4 regions of the Streptomyces sp. NPDC048270 genome follow, and region 4 is predicted to be linked to each of the others. Evidence: riboswitches for the same ligand, from Rfam matches in the RefSeq annotation. Region 4 holds a riboswitch; each other region holds the start of a gene.
The links. Region 4 has a riboswitch for cobalamin ahead of metE (5-methyltetrahydropteroyltriglutamate--homocysteine S-methyltransferase). Riboswitches for the same ligand answer to the same signal wherever they lie in the genome.

Region 1: it holds a riboswitch for cobalamin, as region 4 does, so the genes downstream of both, AB0D66_RS03580 (ribonucleoside-diphosphate reductase subunit alpha) here and metE (5-methyltetrahydropteroyltriglutamate--homocysteine S-methyltransferase) in region 4, are expected to answer to the same signal.
Region 2: it holds a riboswitch for cobalamin, as region 4 does, so the genes downstream of both, AB0D66_RS12900 (acyl-CoA thioesterase) here and metE (5-methyltetrahydropteroyltriglutamate--homocysteine S-methyltransferase) in region 4, are expected to answer to the same signal.
Region 3: it holds a riboswitch for cobalamin, as region 4 does, so the genes downstream of both, AB0D66_RS04690 (energy-coupling factor ABC transporter permease) here and metE (5-methyltetrahydropteroyltriglutamate--homocysteine S-methyltransferase) in region 4, are expected to answer to the same signal.

The regions. Positions count from the first base shown of each region.
Region 1 is NZ_JBEZLV010000003.1:64,246-68,442, reverse strand. It holds gene AB0D66_RS03600 (carbon starvation CstA family protein) at 1-96, shown strand, start outside; gene AB0D66_RS03595 (YbdD/YjiX family protein) at 96-290, shown strand; gene AB0D66_RS03590 (Uma2 family endonuclease) at 341-925, opposite strand; gene AB0D66_RS03585 (GNAT family N-acetyltransferase) at 1,004-1,498, shown strand; cobalamin riboswitch at 1,543-1,672, shown strand; gene AB0D66_RS03580 (ribonucleoside-diphosphate reductase subunit alpha) at 1,814-4,192, shown strand; gene AB0D66_RS03575 (ribonucleotide-diphosphate reductase subunit beta) at 4,192-4,197, shown strand, end outside.
Region 2 is NZ_JBEZLV010000011.1:107,730-111,926, forward strand. It holds gene AB0D66_RS12895 (ABC transporter substrate-binding protein) at 1-139, opposite strand, end outside; gene AB0D66_RS12900 (acyl-CoA thioesterase) at 506-949, opposite strand; cobalamin riboswitch at 1,017-1,242, opposite strand; gene AB0D66_RS12905 (2OG-Fe(II) oxygenase) at 1,434-2,291, shown strand; gene AB0D66_RS12910 (methionyl-tRNA formyltransferase) at 2,340-3,287, opposite strand; gene AB0D66_RS12915 (lysine N(6)-hydroxylase/L-ornithine N(5)-oxygenase family protein) at 3,577-4,197, shown strand, end outside.
Region 3 is NZ_JBEZLV010000003.1:314,361-318,557, forward strand. It holds gene cbiQ (cobalt ECF transporter T component CbiQ) at 1-196, opposite strand, end outside; gene AB0D66_RS04685 (energy-coupling factor ABC transporter substrate-binding protein) at 200-544, opposite strand; gene AB0D66_RS04690 (energy-coupling factor ABC transporter permease) at 544-1,239, opposite strand; cobalamin riboswitch at 1,268-1,493, opposite strand; gene AB0D66_RS04695 (flavodoxin family protein) at 1,787-2,500, shown strand; gene AB0D66_RS04700 (hypothetical protein) at 2,529-3,059, opposite strand; gene AB0D66_RS04705 (hypothetical protein) at 3,222-3,845, shown strand; gene AB0D66_RS04710 (L-serine ammonia-lyase) at 3,962-4,197, opposite strand, start outside.
Region 4 is NZ_JBEZLV010000007.1:61,428-65,624, forward strand. It holds gene AB0D66_RS09210 (potassium-transporting ATPase subunit C) at 1-64, shown strand, start outside; gene AB0D66_RS09215 (NAD-dependent epimerase/dehydratase family protein) at 111-1,052, opposite strand; gene metE (5-methyltetrahydropteroyltriglutamate--homocysteine S-methyltransferase) at 1,123-3,447, opposite strand; cobalamin riboswitch at 3,613-3,833, opposite strand; gene AB0D66_RS09225 (3-hydroxybutyryl-CoA dehydrogenase) at 3,939-4,197, opposite strand, start outside.

The sequences.
Region 1 (4,197 bases), on a different contig from region 4:
CCGGCGGGGCTGTTCCCGACGGCCGAGGAGAAGGCCGAGCTCGCCGCGGCGGGCCTGGACTCGGGCGGCGGGCAGGTCAAGGAGCCGGTGGCCTGATGAGCCTGCGCAGCGCACTGGCGAGGGCGCGGTACTTCGTACGGGAGTTCTCGGGTGAGGCGGCCTACGACCGGTACGTCGCCCACGCCCGCTCCCACGACCCGGACGCGGAGGTCCCGACCCGCCGCGCGTTCGAACGGGCCCGTACGGACGCCCGCGAGGCGGACCCGCGGGAGGGCTTCGGCTGCTGCTGAGCCCCGCACGTACCGAAGGCCCCGCCATCCCGGCGGGGCCTTCGGGCTGTTCAGCGTACCCAGTCCTTGAGTACCTCGGTCTGGAGTGTGATCCCGACGGGGTCGGGCAGCGCAATGTCCGTGCCGTACGGCACTACCTGGATGCCCTCGTAACGTCGGCCGTTGGGCTGGTTGTAGACGGAGACCTCGCACTTGGCCCGGTCGATCAGGAGGTAGACGGGGATGCCGGACTCCGCGTAGGCGCGAGGCTTTTCGACATGATCCCGCTGGTGGGTATCCGAATCCCACGAGGTCACCTCGACGGCCATGAGGATCGGAGCGGGGTCGACCCAGTCGCCCTGCCCCGCGAAGGCTTGGGAAGGCGCCAGCACCGCGTCCGGGATGGCTCGCCCGTCCCGGTACGCCTGAGCCTTGATCCCCTGTCCCCCATGGAGCCAGAGCTCCGGCCGGTGCTGCATGCAGAGCCGCGTCAGCCACTGGATGATCATCTGGTGGTCGCCGTCCGGCATGGCCTTGCTCCTGATAACCCCGTCGATGAATTCGAGCCGCGTCCCCTCCCTCTCCTTGGCCGCTACGCGTGCGACGGCTTCGAAGTCCTCAGTCGGCATGTGGGGACGGTCGGTCATCGCGGTCATGCCTCACTCACCTTCATCGACGGTGCTGCCTCCGACGATAGCGCCGGGCACCGGCACCCGTCCGGCACACTCGACCCCATGGACATCGTGATCAGGGCGGCGCTGCCCGCCGAGTACGAGCAGCTGGGTGAGATCACCGCGCAGGCCTATCTGGGCGACGGCCTGCTGGGCTCCGGCGAGGCGTTCTACGCGGCGGTGCTGCGCGATGTCGCCGGACGGGCCGCCGACGGGGAGGTGCTCGTGGCCGTCGAGGAGGGGGCCCTGCTCGGCGGGGTGACCTTCGCGCCGCCCGGCAGCCCGCTGGCCGACATAGCCGGGCCCGGCGAGGCCGAGTTCCGGATGCTGGCCGTCTCCCGCGAGGCGCGGGGACGCGGCGCCGGCGAGGCGCTGGTGCGGGCGTGCGCGGCCCGTGCGCGGGAGCTGTCGGGCGTCACGCACCTGGTGCTGTCCACCCAGCGCGGCATGACCGGGGCCCAGCGGATCTACGAGCGGCTCGGTTTCGTCCGTACGCCGGAGCGGGACTGGGCGCCGGTTCCCGGGCTCACCTTGCTCACGTACCGTCTGGAGCTGTAGCCACACCGACACAACATGTGGGGGGTCACGCAACGGCGGCCCCCCACATGTATGCTCATGCCTGCTGTCGCCGCAGGGGAATCCGGTGCGAATCCGGAACTGTCCCGCAACGGTATGAAGTGTCCGGCTACCGGACATGAAGTCCGAGGACCTGCCGACGGTGCGCCCGGGTCGACCGAACCGGGTGCCGATACGTCCGGGCCTCGCGGTTGGGCCGGTGGACGCCATGCGGTGTACGCGTTCCTGCCACGCCCGCATGCGCCTCCCCGTGCCCGCCCGCCGTCGATCCGGGCCGAGCGAGGGAGAGCTCCCGCCGTGACCATCGCGCCTTCCGCACCGCGCGCCGAGTCCGTTTCTGGCGACAACACCGAGGGCCCGGGGGCCACGCTGCTGCGTACCCTCACCGAACTGACGGCGGACCTCCCCGACACCGACCCCGGCCGGGTCGCCGCCGCCGCGCTGCGCGGTCGCAGCGCCGCCGCCGACGAGGCCGAACTGCGCGGGCTGGCCACCGAGGCCGCCGCCGGCCTGATCTCCGAGGACCCCGCGTACTCGAGGCTCGCCGCGCGGCTGCTGACGCTGGCGGTGCGCGACGAGGCCGCGGGCCAGGGCTCCACCTCCTTCTCGGCCTCCGTCGGGGTCGGCCACCGCGAGGGCCTCATCGCCGACCGCACGGCCGAGTTCGTCCGGACCCACGCGAGCCGCCTGGACGCGCTGGTGGAGCACACCCTCGCCGAGGGTGCCGACGACCGCTTCGGCTTCTTCGGCCTGCGCACCCTGCACAGCCGCTACCTGCTGCGCCACCCGATCACCCGCCAGGTGATCGAGACCCCGCAGTACTTCATGCTGCGCGTGGCGTGCGGTCTGGCCGAGGACGAGTCCGTGCAGGCCGTCGAGGAAGTGGCCTCGCTCTACCGGCTGATGAGCCGCCTCGACTACCTGCCGTCCTCCCCCACGCTCTTCAACTCCGGCACCCGCCACCCGCAGATGTCCTCCTGCTACCTGCTGGACTCCCCGCTGGACGAGCTGGACTCGATCTACGACCGCTACCACCAGGTCGCCCGACTCTCCAAGCACGCCGGCGGCATCGGCCTGTCGTACTCCCGCATCCGCGCCCGCGGTTCGCTGATCCGCGGCACCAACGGCCACTCCAACGGCATCGTGCCGTTCCTGAAGACCCTCGACGCCTCCGTCGCCGCCGTGAACCAGGGCGGCCGCCGCAAGGGCGCCGCCGCCGTCTACCTGGAGACCTGGCACGCGGACATCGAGGAGTTCCTGGAGCTGCGCGACAACACCGGCGAGGACCAGCGCCGTACGCACAACCTGAACCTGGCCCACTGGGTGCCGGACGAGTTCATGCGCCGGGTCAACGCCGACGCCGACTGGTCGCTGTTCTCCCCGGCCGACGTGCCCGAGCTCGTCGACCTGTGGGGCGACGCGTTCGACGCCGCCTACCGCAAGGCCGAATCGGCGGGCCTGGCCCGCAAGACCATGCCCGCCCGCGACCTGTACGGCCGGATGATGCGCACCCTCGCGCAGACCGGCCAGGGCTGGATGACCTTCAAGGACGCCTCCAACCGCACGGCGAACCAGACCGCCGAGCCGGGCACCGTCGTCCACTCCTCCAACCTGTGCACCGAGATCATCGAGGTCACCAACGACGGCGAGACGGCCGTCTGCAACCTCGGCTCGGTCAACATGGGCGCCTTCGTGGTGGACGGGGGGATCGACTGGGAGCGCCTGGACGAGACCGTCCGCACCGCCGTGACCTTCCTCGACCGCGTGGTGGACATCAACTTCTACCCGACCGAGCAGGCCGGCCGCTCCAACGCCCGCTGGCGCCCGGTGGGCCTGGGCGCGATGGGCCTCCAGGACGTCTTCTTCAAGCTGAAGCTGCCCTTCGACTCCCCCGAGGCGAAGGCCCTGTCCACCAAGCTCTCCGAGCGCATCATGCTGGCCGCGTACGAGGCCTCCTGCGACCTCGCCGAGCGCAGCGGCCCGCTGCCGGCCTGGGAGCAGACCCGCACCGCCCGCGGCGTCCTGCACCCGGACCACTACGACGTGGAGCTGAACTGGCCGGAGCGCTGGGAGGCGCTGCGCGCCCGGGTCGCGAAGACCGGCATGCGCAACTCGCTGCTCCTGGCCATCGCCCCGACGGCGACGATCGCCTCGATCGCGGGCGTGTACGAGTGCATCGAGCCGCAGGTCTCCAACCTCTTCAAGCGCGAGACGCTGAGCGGTGAGTTCCTCCAGGTCAACGCCTACCTGGTGGAGGAGCTGAAGCAGCTCGGCGTGTGGGACGCGCAGACCCGCGAGGCGCTGCGCGACGCGTCCGGCTCGGTGCAGGGCTTCGGCTGGATCCCGGCCGAGGTGCGCGAGCTGTACCGCACGGCGTGGGAGATCCCGCAGCGCGGCCTGATCGACATGGCGGCGGCCCGTACCCCGTTCCTCGACCAGTCGCAGTCCCTGAACCTGTTCCTGGAGACGCCCACCATCGGCAAGCTCAGCTCGATGTACGCGTACGCCTGGAAGCAGGGCCTGAAGACCACGTACTACCTGCGCTCGCGCCCGGCGACGAAGATCGCCCGTGCGGCGCAGGCCGCCGCTCCGGCGGCGCTCCCGCAGGCCGTGGCCGACGCGGAGGCGCTCGCCTGCTCCCTTGAGAACCCCGAGTCCTGCGAGGCCTGCCAGTAATGAGC
Region 2 (4,197 bases), on a different contig from region 4:
TGTCGACCGTGAGCGGGAATCCCTTGACGCCGGCAGCCGCCTGCGGGGCGGCGGAGGGCGTGGCGGCGCCCCCGCAGCCGGATATCAACAGGGCTGTGGCGAGGGCGGACAGCAGGGATTTGGGGTGGATGCGGGGCATGGGTGGTCCTCTCACCGCGGATGGATCGGATGGACGGGACGGATCGGATGGACGGGACGGATCGGATGGACGGATCGGATGCGTCGGACGGTCTTCGCGCCGTGCCGGCGGCAGGCCGGGGCGGCTCGGTTCGGCTCGGCTCGGCGCAGGCCGGGCCGACCGGCGCCGGTCGGGAGGGAGCGTGCGGCCGGCCCGGGGGGAACCGCGCACGGTCGTCGAGGGGTGGGGATGGCGTGCAGGGGCGCACGGGGGGCGCGTACGGCGGCTCGCGCCACGCGGTTCCGGACCTGAGGAGGCATGTCCGCGCCGCACCGGGGCCGTTCGCGGACGGGAGCCTCACGGGCCCCCGGGCGTACGGCCCTTCGCCTACGAGGGAAGCGCCCCGGGGACGTCGAGGGTGGGGACGGGACGCGGCTCGCCCTCGGCGTTGACGGCGACGAAGGTCAGTCGGGCGGTGGCCACTTGCGTGGTGGGGCCCGAGGCGTTCCAGCGCTCGGCCCCGACGCGCACGCCGACCGTCATCGACGTCCGGCCGGCGCGTACCAGCTCGGCGTCGACGCTGAGCAGGTCACCGGCGCGCACCGGTGCCAGAAACGCCATCCCGTCCACGGCCACGGTGACGGCGGGGCCGTCGGCGTGGCGTCCGGCGGCGGCAGCGGCGGCGTCGTCGATGAGCTTCATCACCACGCCGCCGTGGATGGTGCCGTAGAGGTTGGTGTCGTGCTCGCTCATGATGTGGGCGAGCGTCACCCGGGAGTCGCCCGGGTTCTTGGCGACGCACCTCACGGCGGCAGCGGTCTGGTCGGCCACGTCAACTCTCCTTCGCGAGTCGCGGCAGAAAGGCCCCGGAGAGTCTTCTCCGGCACCCCGCATGACGTTTCGGCATGCGGGCAGTGGCAGGTCTTCGGACTCGCGGACACGCCTGCCGGTCTCCCGGCGGGCACCTAGTGGCCGTCGCTTCCCGGAACCGGTTCCGGCTCCAGTGCGTATGACGGCGGTCGTTCCCGCTCACCGCTGCGGGGCAGTCCCGGATTCCCACCGGGTTCCCTCTTGCGACGCATCCCGCCTGGCGGACGGGGCGAACCAGCTGCGCTCACACCCTACCCGGCGCCATCACCGGCCTGACCAGCCCTCCGTCCGGTGCCGTGGGCGCGGGCGGACCGGCCCCGGGCGGCAGCGGGGGCCCTGGCCCGGCGACCGCCGGGCGGGGCGGGGTACCGGCGTGGCGGCGTACTCCCGTGCGCCCCGCGTGCTCCTTCGACGGCTTCGGCGGCCCCGCGTACGGTTCCGGGCCATGAGTGGATACGCGATGGAACCGGCCGCGTCCAGGGAAATCGGTACCGATGCCCTGCCCCCCTCCGACCAGTGGTCCACCGCTCCTGTGGTGGCGGCCCCCGTTTGCCGCTTCGAGAACTTCCTCGGCGCCGAGCGCGCCGCCACCCTACTGGAGTACGCGATCTCCCGGCAGGCCGACTTCAACGCGGGGACGGTCCTCGACCCGCTGTCGGGCCAGGTCTCCCACAAGGGCCGCAGCTCCCTCGTACTCCCCGTGACCAGCGCCGTGTTCAGCGCGCACCTCGCGGACTGCCTGCCGCTCGTCCAGGAGGTCCTCGGCCACCGGACCGCGCTCACGCAGACCCTGACCGTCCTGACGGCGCACGGCGAAGGCGGCCACTACGGCATGCACACCGACGCCTCACGGGTCCGCGACGTCGGCACGGCCGTGTCGGCGGTGTACTACCTGCACCGCCGGCCCCGCGGCTTCGACGGCGGACGGCTGCGGCTGTACGACACCGTGCTGAACGAGGGCGGGGCCAGGCCGGCGGACTCCTACCGCACGATCGAGCCCGAGCACGACACCATCGTGTTCTTCCCGGCCAGCGCCTACCACGAGGTCGTCCCGTCCACGTGCGCCAGCGGGCTGTTCGCCGACAGCCGGTTCACCCTGACGACGTGGATCAGCGGGCCCGGGCGCGCGACGGCGCCGCCCGCCGCGGCCTTCGAGATCTGGCCGTGGATGGCCCGCGCGGCCGAACGCACCCGCCCGCTCGCGGACGCCGCCCGCGACCACGACGGCGCCGACCCCATCGGCCTGCCGCCCGCCGATCCCGCCACCCGGCTCACCCTGCCCGCACCCCGCACGACGCCGTGACCGCTGCCCGCGCGGGCAGCGGTCACGGGAACCGGCCGGCCCCCGGGGTCAGGGCCGCTGGGTCAGGTATCCGCCCATGGAGGTGAAGTGCTCGGCCGCGGGCAGCTCCCGGCCGTCCTCGGTGCGCACCCGGGTGATGGCCAGCCCGTGGTTGCGGCCGGTACGGGCGTCGGCGCCCGCGACGATCACCACGCCCTCGCCCTCGCGGTAGAAGACGCGCCCCGGCGTGCCGCCGTAGCGGCCCTCGGACACGACCGCGGCCAGGACCTCGAGCCGCTTGCCCTTGTGGAAGGTGAAGGCGCTCGGGTACGGCTCGGACTGGGCGCGGACCAGGCGGTCCAGGTCGGCCGCGGGCCAGTTCCAGTCGATGCGGCTGTCCTCGACGGACCGCTTGTGGAAGAAGCTCGCCTGGGACCGGTCCTGATCGGTGAACCGCGCCTGGCCGGAGGCGATGGCGTCCAGCGCGCCCACGACGACCGGGGCGATGAGGTCGACGGTCCGGTGGAAGAGGTCCGTGGCGGTGTCGCGGGGCCCCACCGGCACGGCTTCCTGCCGCACGATGGCGCCGGCGTCGAGTTCGTCGTTCATCATGTGGGCGGTGACGCCCACTTCGGTCTCGCCGTTGATGAGCGCCCAGATCAGCGGGGAGAAGCCGGCGTACTTCGGCAGCAGCGCGTCGTGCACGTTCAGGGTGCCGTGGCGGGGGAGGTTGAAGACCCGGGGAGGGAGCCACGTCCGCCAGTTGTTGGCCACGATGATGTCCGGGTCGGCCTCCTTGAGGCGCTCGAACAGCTCGTCGTCGTCGGGGCGGTTGCGGATGAGCACCGGTACGCCGTGCTCTTCGGCGAGGTCGGCTACGGAGTCGCTCCAGATCTTCTCGTAGGCGTGCTCGCTCTTGGGGTGCGTCACGACCAGCACCACGTCGTGCTCGGAGTCCAGGAGGGCTTGCAGGGTGCGGTGGCCCCAGGTCTGGTAACCGAACATGACGACCCGCATGGGGTTCCTCCTCGGAGCAGGGGGTTGGCTGGTGTCGAGTAAAGCAAGGCTTGCCTAAGTCCGCAACGGTGTCTTTGCGTAAGCGAGTTGACGGAGTGTCTCGATTTCGCTGCCCGATTTGTCTATCGACAGCCTCGACGCAATGAGCTTAGCCTTGCCTAAGTTCGGGTCGCGGCTCCGTCGGCGTGCCCGCCTTCCGCCCTTCCCGCCTTCCGCCCTTCCCGACGCTCGACCCGACGGCTGCCGGCCTGCCCGGCGCGGCGGCTACCCCCCGCACGATGGGAGTGACATGGCTCAGGTCCGTCCTGGCGACGCCCCGTTGATTCACGACCTCATTGGCATCGGCTTCGGGCCGTCCAACGTGGCCATGGCGATCGCGGTCAGCGAGCACAACGCTCGCGTCGGAAGGCAGGAGGCGGTCACCGCGCACTTCTTCGAACAGCAGCCGCGCTTCGGCTGGCACCGCGGCATGCTCATCGACGACGCGACCATGCAAGTGTGCTTCCTGAAGGACCTGGTGACGCTCCGGAACCCGGCCAGCGAGTTCAGCTTCCTGTGCTACCTGAAGAGCAAGGGGCGGCTGGTCGACTTCATCAACCACAAGACGCTCTTCCCGCTCCGGGTGGAGTTCCACGACTACTTCGAGTGGGCCGCCGACCAGGTCGACGACATGGTCTCCTACGGGCACGAGGTCGTCGGGGTCACGCCCGTGGTCCGTGACGGAGTGGTGGACCACCTCGACGTCACGGTCCGGTCGGGGGAGGGGCTGGCGCTGCACCGGGCCCGCAACCTCGTCATCGGCACCGGCCTGCGCCCCCTCATGCCGGACGGCGTGGAGCGGACCGACCGGATCTGGCACACCTCCGACCTGCTGGCGAAGGTCGACGGCCTCGAGGCGGCGGCCGCCCCC
Region 3 (4,197 bases), on a different contig from region 4:
CCCGCCACAGCTGCCGTCCGGCCACCCCGGCGGGGCCGAGCAGCACGCACAGGGTGGCCGCCCCGACGAGCGGCCCGCCCGGCCAGGGGGGAAGGCACACCGCGGTGACCGTCAGCCCGATCCCCAGCAGCGCCTTCTCCAGGGGGTGGCGATGGCGCCAGCGGCTGCTGTGCGCCGCCGCGTCGATCGGCAGCACCGCCTACGACTCCGTGGCGGGGGCCTCGGAGGGCGTCGTGGCCGCCGCGGCCGCAGCGCCCTGGCGGCGGCCCTTGCGGACCCCGAAGTAGTACGCGAGCACGCCCGCGCCCAGCGCCGCCTGGAGGGCGAACAGCGCCGACTCGATCTCCCCGGAGGGGGGTTCGTACAGCGGCGAGAACCACGGCTCGTAGTCGGGCCTCAGCTCGGTGATGGCCGCCTCCGCCTGCGCGTCGGCGCCCGCGAACGGCTCCTCCTTGCCGTCCCCCAGCCCGAGGGCGAGGGGCAGCACGGCCAGCGCCGCCACCAGGAGCAGCAGCAGGGTGTTGATCTTCGCGTTCCTGGTCATCAGACCGCCGCCTCCCGCTGCTTCTTCGAACCGGTGAGCTTGGCGACGCCGAGCCGGATCAGGTCCGACTTGCTGGACTGCATCAGCAGGCGCATCACGAGCACGGTCAGCAGGCCCTCGCTCACCGCGAGCGGGATCTGGGTGAGCGCGAAGATCTCCGCGAACTTCACCAGCGCGCCGGTGAAGCCGGTCGCCGCGTCGGGGAAGGCCAGCGCCAGCTGGACGGAGGTCACGCAGTAGGTGACCAGGTCGGCGAAGAACGCGCCGAAGAACACCGCCACCATCAGCGGCAGGTCGAACTTCCGCAGCAGGCGGTAGACGGCGTAGCCCGCCCAGGGCCCGGCTACCGCCATCGAGAAGACGTTGGCGCCGAGCGTGGTGAGCCCGCCGTGCGCGAGCAGCAGCGCCTGGAAGAGCAGGGTGATCGTGCCGAGCACCGCCATGATCGGCGGCCTGAACAGGATGGCCCCGAGCCCGGTGCCGGTGGGGTGGGAGCAACTTCCCGTCACCGAGGGGATCTTCAGGGCAGACAGGACGAAAGTGAACGCTCCGGACGCACCGAGCAGGAGCGTGCTCTCGGGATTGGCCTTCACCTCGCGGGTGAGGGCCCGGACGCCGTGGACGACGAACGGAGCGGACGCGGCGCCCCAGGCGACCGCGTGCAACGGGGGTAGGAACCCCTCGGCAATATGCATGAGTGGGGAGACCTCTCCAGCACCTCGTGGATGGACAACGCGCCCCGGCCGGTCTCCTGGCTCACGGGTGCTGATGCCCGGGCTCCGCCTTCCCGGGGCCGTGCGGAATCCCGCACGGTGTCCCAGTGGCTTCCCGCTGGGGGTCCCCCCGACGGAGGCAGGGGGAGAGTGGAGCCGGACTTCCCCGATCACAGTGGCGAGGGCCGCACCGGTTTCCCACCGGTTTCCCGAACACCAAGGCCCGCTGACCCTAGTCGGCCGCGCGGGCCGGTAACAACCCGTCTCGAACGGGCCACGAGGTCTCCGGATTCCGCTTGTCGGTGACCCTGGGCGACCGAGTCGGCACAGTCCCGCCAACAGCCGCGCCTGACAGGGGAGTTCCCGGTTCCGGTCCGGCTCGGCGCGGTCCGCCCGGGCCGCCGCGCCGTTCCGGACCGCCGCGGGCCGGCCGGGGCCGCTCCCGAACCGTTCCGCACCCGTGATCCGGGCGGCCCCGTACGGGCGCGGCCCGGTGGCGGCCCCGGCCGGTCCCGCACAGGCTGGGACCGTGGCTGCCGACTACGACTACTCAGACCTGACCGCCGTCTACGTGAACTGCACGCTCAAGCGCTCGCCCGAGGCCAGCAACACCGAAGGGCTGATCGACAAGAGCCGCGCGGTCATGGCGGCGGCGGGCGTCCGGACCTCGCTGATCCGCGCCGTCGACCACGACATCGCGACCGGCGTCTGGCCGGACATGACCGAGCACGGCTGGGAGAGCGACCAGTGGCCGGTCCTCTACAGCCAGATCATGGACGCCGACATCCTCGTCCTGTGCGGCCCGATCTGGCTCGGCGACAACAGCTCCGTGATGAAGCAGGTCATCGAACGGCTCTACGCCTGCTCCTCCCTGCTGAACGAGCGGGGCCAGTACGCCTACTACGGACGCGTCGGCGGCGCGCTGGTCACCGGCAACGAGGACGGCGTCAAACACTGCGCCATGAACATCCTCTACAGCCTCCAGCACCTCGGCTACACGATCCCGCCGCAGGCCGACGCCGGCTGGATCGGCGAGGCGGGCCCCGGGCCCTCCTACCTCGACCCGGGCTCGGGCGGCCCCGAGAACGACTTCACCAACCGGAACACTGCCTTCATGTCGTGGAACCTGATGCACCTGGCCGCCCTGCTCAAGCGCACGGGCGGCATCCCGGCCCACGGCAACCAGCGCTCGCTGTGGGACGCGGGCTGCCGCTTCGACTTCCCGAACCCCGAGCACCGCTAGGCCGGCGCCCGGGACCCGGCCCGTCATCTCACCGCGTCGTGTGGGAGATGTCCACGACGAGCCGTTCGGGTGAGTGCAGGGTGTAGGCGCGGTAGTAGGGCACGGTGTCGAAGGCGGCTCCGAAGGTGACGTACCCCTCGTAGTCGCCGGTCATGGCGATGCCCTTGAGCTTGGTGAGCCCGATCTTCTGCAGCTTGGGGCCGCGGTAGACGCTCTCCCCGGCGTCGTTGTGCGCGGCGGCGGGGTTGAGGCGGATCTCCAGGAAGTGCTTCCCGGCGAGCGGCACGGGCTTGCCGGACCCGTCGTAGATCAGCTGCGCGACGGGGGTGACGGTGACCCCGGGGACGTACCCCTGCAGGTCGATGACGATCCGGTCGTACGTGGCGTGCCCGCCCCAGCGGGCGTTGACGACGAGCGGGGTCTGGGTCTGGGGCTGGGTGGCGGATGCGGTGGCGGCGGATGCGGTGGCGGCCGAGGCAGGGGCGGCGAAGGAGAGGCAGGCGGCGAGCAGAGCGCCGGATACCAGGGCCACGAACTGCCGGAGACGTGGGTGGATCATGACGTCCCCTCGATTCTCGAGTGACGGGGACTGCTGGCACAGCCTAAGACGCCGCGATGGATCCCGCAGTTCCGGTTCCGGTCCGGTTTTCCACCGGTACACAACTGCCTTTGATGGCAGGCTGGTTGGGTGCACCAGCCCCGCCCGACAGGAGAGAACCGGATGCGCCTCGCCCGCTTTCCCCGCCACGCGGTGCTCGCCGTGGCCCTCGTCCTGGCCGCCACCGCCACCGCCTGCGGAGGCGACCCGGAGCGCGAGATCGCGCAGGACGGGAAGGGCGGCTACCGGTGGAAGGCGACGGACGAGATCTGCAACGTCCTCCCGTACGGCGAGCTCGCCGACCCGCTGGGCGCGCGGGAGGAGGCCGCGGACCGGAACAAGCGGGCCGGCCAGGGCGCTCCGGGCGTCGAGTGCGTCCAGCCGCTCGTCGAGAGGGGCCCGGCCACGTACGGGAGCGTGAAGGTCGAGCTGGACATCGCCTACACCGAGAGCGTCGACTTCGCCGAGGACGTCTTCGCCAGGGGCCTGGCCAACACGCGGAAGGACCTGCCGGACAGCGGCCTCACCGAGGTCGAGGGCCTCGGCAGGGAGGCCTACCGGTTCGGCTTCAACAAGCCGGACGACCGCCGCCAGGTGCGCGAGCTGCGGCTGCGGGACAGCAACCTGATGATCGACATCACCGTCACGGCCGAGGCGCGCTCGCAGCCCACCCCCGAGAGCCTCAAGGCGTTCGACGCGTCGGTGCAGGACTTCGCCGAGGCCTCCCTCAAGGCCCTGCGGGGATAGCGCGAAGGGCCCGGCGCGCAGGTGGTGCGCGCCGGGCCCGGTGCCGGGCGCCGCCGCGGCGGCTCAGCCGCCGTGGTGCCGGCCGTGTCCCGCGGCCGCGGCCCGGCCGCCGCGGGTCAGCACTCGATGACGTTGACCGCGAGGCCGCCGCGGGCGGTCTCCTTGTACTTGACCTTCATGTCCGCGCCGGTCTCCTTCATGGTCTTGATGACCTTGTCGAGGGAGACCTTGTGGCTGCCGTCGCCGCGCATCGCCATCTTCGCCGCGGTCACGGCCTTGACCGCCGCCATGCCGTTGCGCTCGATGCACGGGATCTGGACCAGGCCGCCGACCGGGTCGCAGGTCAGGCCCA
Region 4 (4,197 bases):
GGGCGAACCCCGCGTCAACGTCCTCGAGCTCAACACCGCGCTCAAGGCCCTGGCCAGGAGCTGACGTTCCATGGCGGAGACAGGGTGCGCGCCATGGACCGCGTGCCCTGTCAGCCGGCTCCCGCCCCCCGCTCGCGCCACCAGTCCACGGTCGCCCCGACCTGCTCGTCGAGGGGGGTGGCCCGCACCGCGAAGGACGCCTCATAGGCGCTGGAGTCGACCACGAACGGCCGGTCGAACTGGTAGCGGACCTCCTTCAGTTCACGGAGCAGCGGGGAGAAGAGCGCCGCCGCGCCCAGCACGGCCGACGGCAGCCTGCGCACCGCGACCGGCGCCGTTCCCGCCTGCGCCGCCAGGCGGCCGACCATCTCCCGCACCGACCGCGCGGGCCCGGTCGGGACGTGCCAGGCCCGTCCCCAGGCCCGCTCCTCGCCCGCGACCTCGGCCAGCGCCCGGGCCGCGTCGGGGAGATAGGTCCAGCTGTGCGGGGCGTCCGGATCCCCCAGCACGGAGACCGGTTTGCCGCGCAGCAGCGGCGGTACCACCCGTGCGGCCAGGTGGCCGCCCTCGGTGACGCCGGGCCCGAAGAAGTCCGAGGCCCGCACCTCCACCGCCCTGATGCGGCCCTGCTCGTGCAGCCGCCGCGCCTGCTCCCAGGCCGCCGCGCGCACCCGCCCCTTGGCGCCGGTCGCCGCGAGCGGCAGCTCCTCGGTCATCGGGCGGTCCACCGGGCCGTACCCGTAGAGGTTGCCCAGCATGACCAGTACGGCCCCGGTGGCCTCGGCCGCGGCGCACAACGACGCGGCCAGGGGCGGCCATTGGTCCGCCCAGCGGTGGTAGGGCGGAGCGGCGCAGCCGTAGAGCGCGACCGCACCCTCCGCGGCCCCGATCAGCTGCTCGGGGTCCTTCGCGTCCAGCGCGATGTGCTCGATACCCGGTTCCGGGCTGCCGCCCGACCTGGTGACGACCCGTACCGCATGGCCCTGTTGGGCCAGCAGCCGCGCGGTGGCGGCGCCGGCGGGTCCGAAACCTACGACGACATGAGAGCTCACCCCCGCACACTAGCGCGAGCGGTGCCCGGCGCGCCCCCGGCCCCGCCCGCCCCGGGCCCCGGCGGGCGGCTCAGCCCTCCGCGATCTCCGTACGGACCTGCCGCGCCGCCTCGACGAGGTGCTCCAGGGAGGCCCTGGTCTCGGGCCAGCCGCGGGTCTTCAGCCCGCAGTCGGGGTTGACCCACAGCCGTTCGGCCGGGATGGCCCCAAGTCCCCTGCGCAGCAGCTCCGCGGCCTCCCCGGCGGAGGGGATCCGCGGGGAGTGGATGTCCCAGACGCCCGGGCCGACCTCGCGCGGGTAGCCGGCGCCGGCGAGCTCGTCGGCCACCCGCATGTGGGAGCGCGCGGCCTCCAGGCTGATGACGTCGGCGTCGAGTTCCTCGATGGCCTCGACGATGTCGCCGAACTCGGCGTAGCACATGTGGGTGTGGATCTGGGTGTCCGGCCGGACCCCGCTGGTGGTGAGGCGGAAGGACTCGGTCGCCCAGGCCAGGTAGGCGGCGTGGTCGGCCGCCCGGAGCGGCAGGGTCTCGCGCAGGGCGGGCTCGTCGACCTGGATCACCGAGGTACCCGCCGCCTCCAGGTCGTCGACCTCGTCGCGCAGGGCGAGCGCGACCTGCCGGGCGGTGTCGCCCAGCGGCTGGTCGTCGCGTACGAAGGACCAGGCGAGCATGGTCACCGGGCCGGTCAGCATGCCCTTGACCGGCTTGGCCGTCCGGGACTGCGCGTACGCCGTCCACCGCACGGTCATCGGCTCGGGGCGGGAGATGTCCCCGGCCAGGACCGGCGGGCGCACGTAGCGCGTGCCGTAGGACTGGACCCAGCCGTGCTGGGTGGCCAGGTATCCGGTGAGCTGCTCCGCGAAGTACTGGACCATGTCGTTGCGTTCGGGCTCGCCGTGCACGAGGACGTCGATGCCGGTCTTCTCCTGGAAGGCGATGACCTCGCGGATCTCGGCCTCGATGCGGCCGTCGTAGCCGTCGGCGTCCAGGCGGCCGGCGCGCAGGTCGGCGCGGGCGGTGCGCAGTTCGGCGGTCTGCGGGAAGGAGCCGATGGTCGTCGTGGGCAGCAGCGGCAGCCCCAGGTGGGCCCGCTGGGCCGCCGCGCGCCGGTCGTAGGGCTGGGAGCGGCGGCCGTCGCTGTCGGTGACGGCCGCGGTCCGGGCCCGTACGGCCGGATCGCGGGTGATCGCGGAGTTCGCCCGGGAGGCCAGGTCGGCGCGGTTGGCGGCGAGTTCGGCCGCGATGGCGCCGGTGCCCGAGGCGAGGCCCCGGGCGAGGGTGGTGATCTCGGTGGTCTTCTGGCGGGCGAAGGCCAGCCAGCGGCGGATCTGCGGGTCGATGTCCCGTTCGGCGCCCGCGTCCAGCGGTACGTGGAGGAGGGAGCAGGAGGCGGCGACGTCGACGCGGTCGGCGAGGCCGAGCAGGGTGGCGAGGGTGGTGAGGGACTTCTCGTGGTCGTTGATCCAGATGTTGCGGCCGTCGACCACGCCCGCGACCAGGCGCTTGCCGGGCAGTCCGCCGGCCGCCGCGAGGTCGTCGAGGTTGGCGGCGGCCCGCTCGGTGAAGTCGAGGGCGAGTCCTTCGACGGGTGCCTTGGCCAGCACGGGCAGGGCCTCGCCGAGCCGGTCGAAGTACGTGGCGACCAGCAGCTGGGGGCGCTGGGTCCGGGGCAGGCCGCCGAGCTCGCGGTAGGCCCGGGCGGCGGTGCCCAGTTCGGCCGGGGTGCGGTCCTGCACCAGGGCCGGCTCGTCCAGCTGGACCCATTCGGCGCCGGCCGCGCGCAGGTCTGCGAGGACCTGCGCGTACACGGGCAGCAGCCGGTCGAGCAGCGTGATCGGCCGGAAGTCCTCGGCCACCCCGGGGGCGGGCTTGGCGAGCAGGAGGTAGGTGACGGGGCCGACCAGGACCGGGCGGGCCCCGAGGCCCAGGGCCAGGGCCTCCCGCAGTGCGGCGACCTGCCGGGTGGAGTCGGCGGTGAACCGGGTGTCGGGCCCGAGTTCGGGCACCAGGTAGTGGTAGTTGGTGTCGAACCACTTGGTCATCTCCAGCGGCGCCGCGTCCTGGGTGCCGCGGGCCATGGCGAAGTATCCGTCGAGGGCGTCGGCATCGAACGCGGCGCGGTGGCGGTCGGGGACGGCGCCGAGCATGACGCTGGTGTCGAGGACGTGGTCGTAGTACGAGAAGTCGCCGGTGGGGACCTCGGTGATGCCGGCGCCGGCCAGTTGGAGCCAGTTCGCCCGGCGCAGGTGCGCGGCGGTCTCGTGGAGGGCTTCGGCGCTGACGCGGCCCTTCCAGTAGCCCTCGACGGCCTTCTTCAGTTCACGGTTCGGCCCCTGGCGGGGGTAGCCGTACACGGTGGCTTCCACGGCGGCGGCTGCGGACTCGGTTGTCACGGAACTCTCCTTCGCGAGCTTGTCTCCATGAGTCCCGGTGGCGGGACGTGGGGCGCGAAGGGGTCACGGACCGGACGGTCCGCCGGGGCGCGCTGCGCCGCCGTGACCGTCCGAGATCTGTTCGCCGACCCGCCCACGAGGTCACCGGGATGTCCGCGCACGGCTGTGCGTGCGCGGGCAACGGGCAGGTCTTCGGACTTGCGGGCACGTCTGCCCTTCGGGCAGACACCTAGTGGCCGTCGCTTCCCAGACCCGTCCGGGCCCAGTGCGTATGACGGCGGTCGTTCCCGCTCACCGCTGCGGGGCAGTCCCGGATTCCCACCGGGTTCCCTCTTACGACGCATCCCGCCTGGCGGACGGGGCGAACCAGCTGCTGCCGATCAGCGTAGGCGCAGGTTCTGGAGGAGCGGTACAGCGGCCCGCATGCCGGACGGTGACGTGGGCCACGCCGGGGCCCGCCCCGTGCCCGCCACCCCCCGCCCCTCCTCCCGTCAGCGCCGGTCGTACGTGTGGAAGCCGCGGCCGCTCTTGCGGCCCAGCAGCCCCGCCTGGACCATCCGCCGCAGCAGCGGGGGCGGTGCGTAGAGGGGTTCCTTGAACTCCTCGTACAGCGACTGCGCGATGGCCGCGACCGTGTCCAGTCCGATCAGGTCGGCGAGCTTGAGCGGGCCCATGGGGTGGGCGCAGCCCAGTTCCATGCCGGCGTCGACGTCGGCGGCGCTCGCGAAGCCGGACTCGGCCATCCGGACG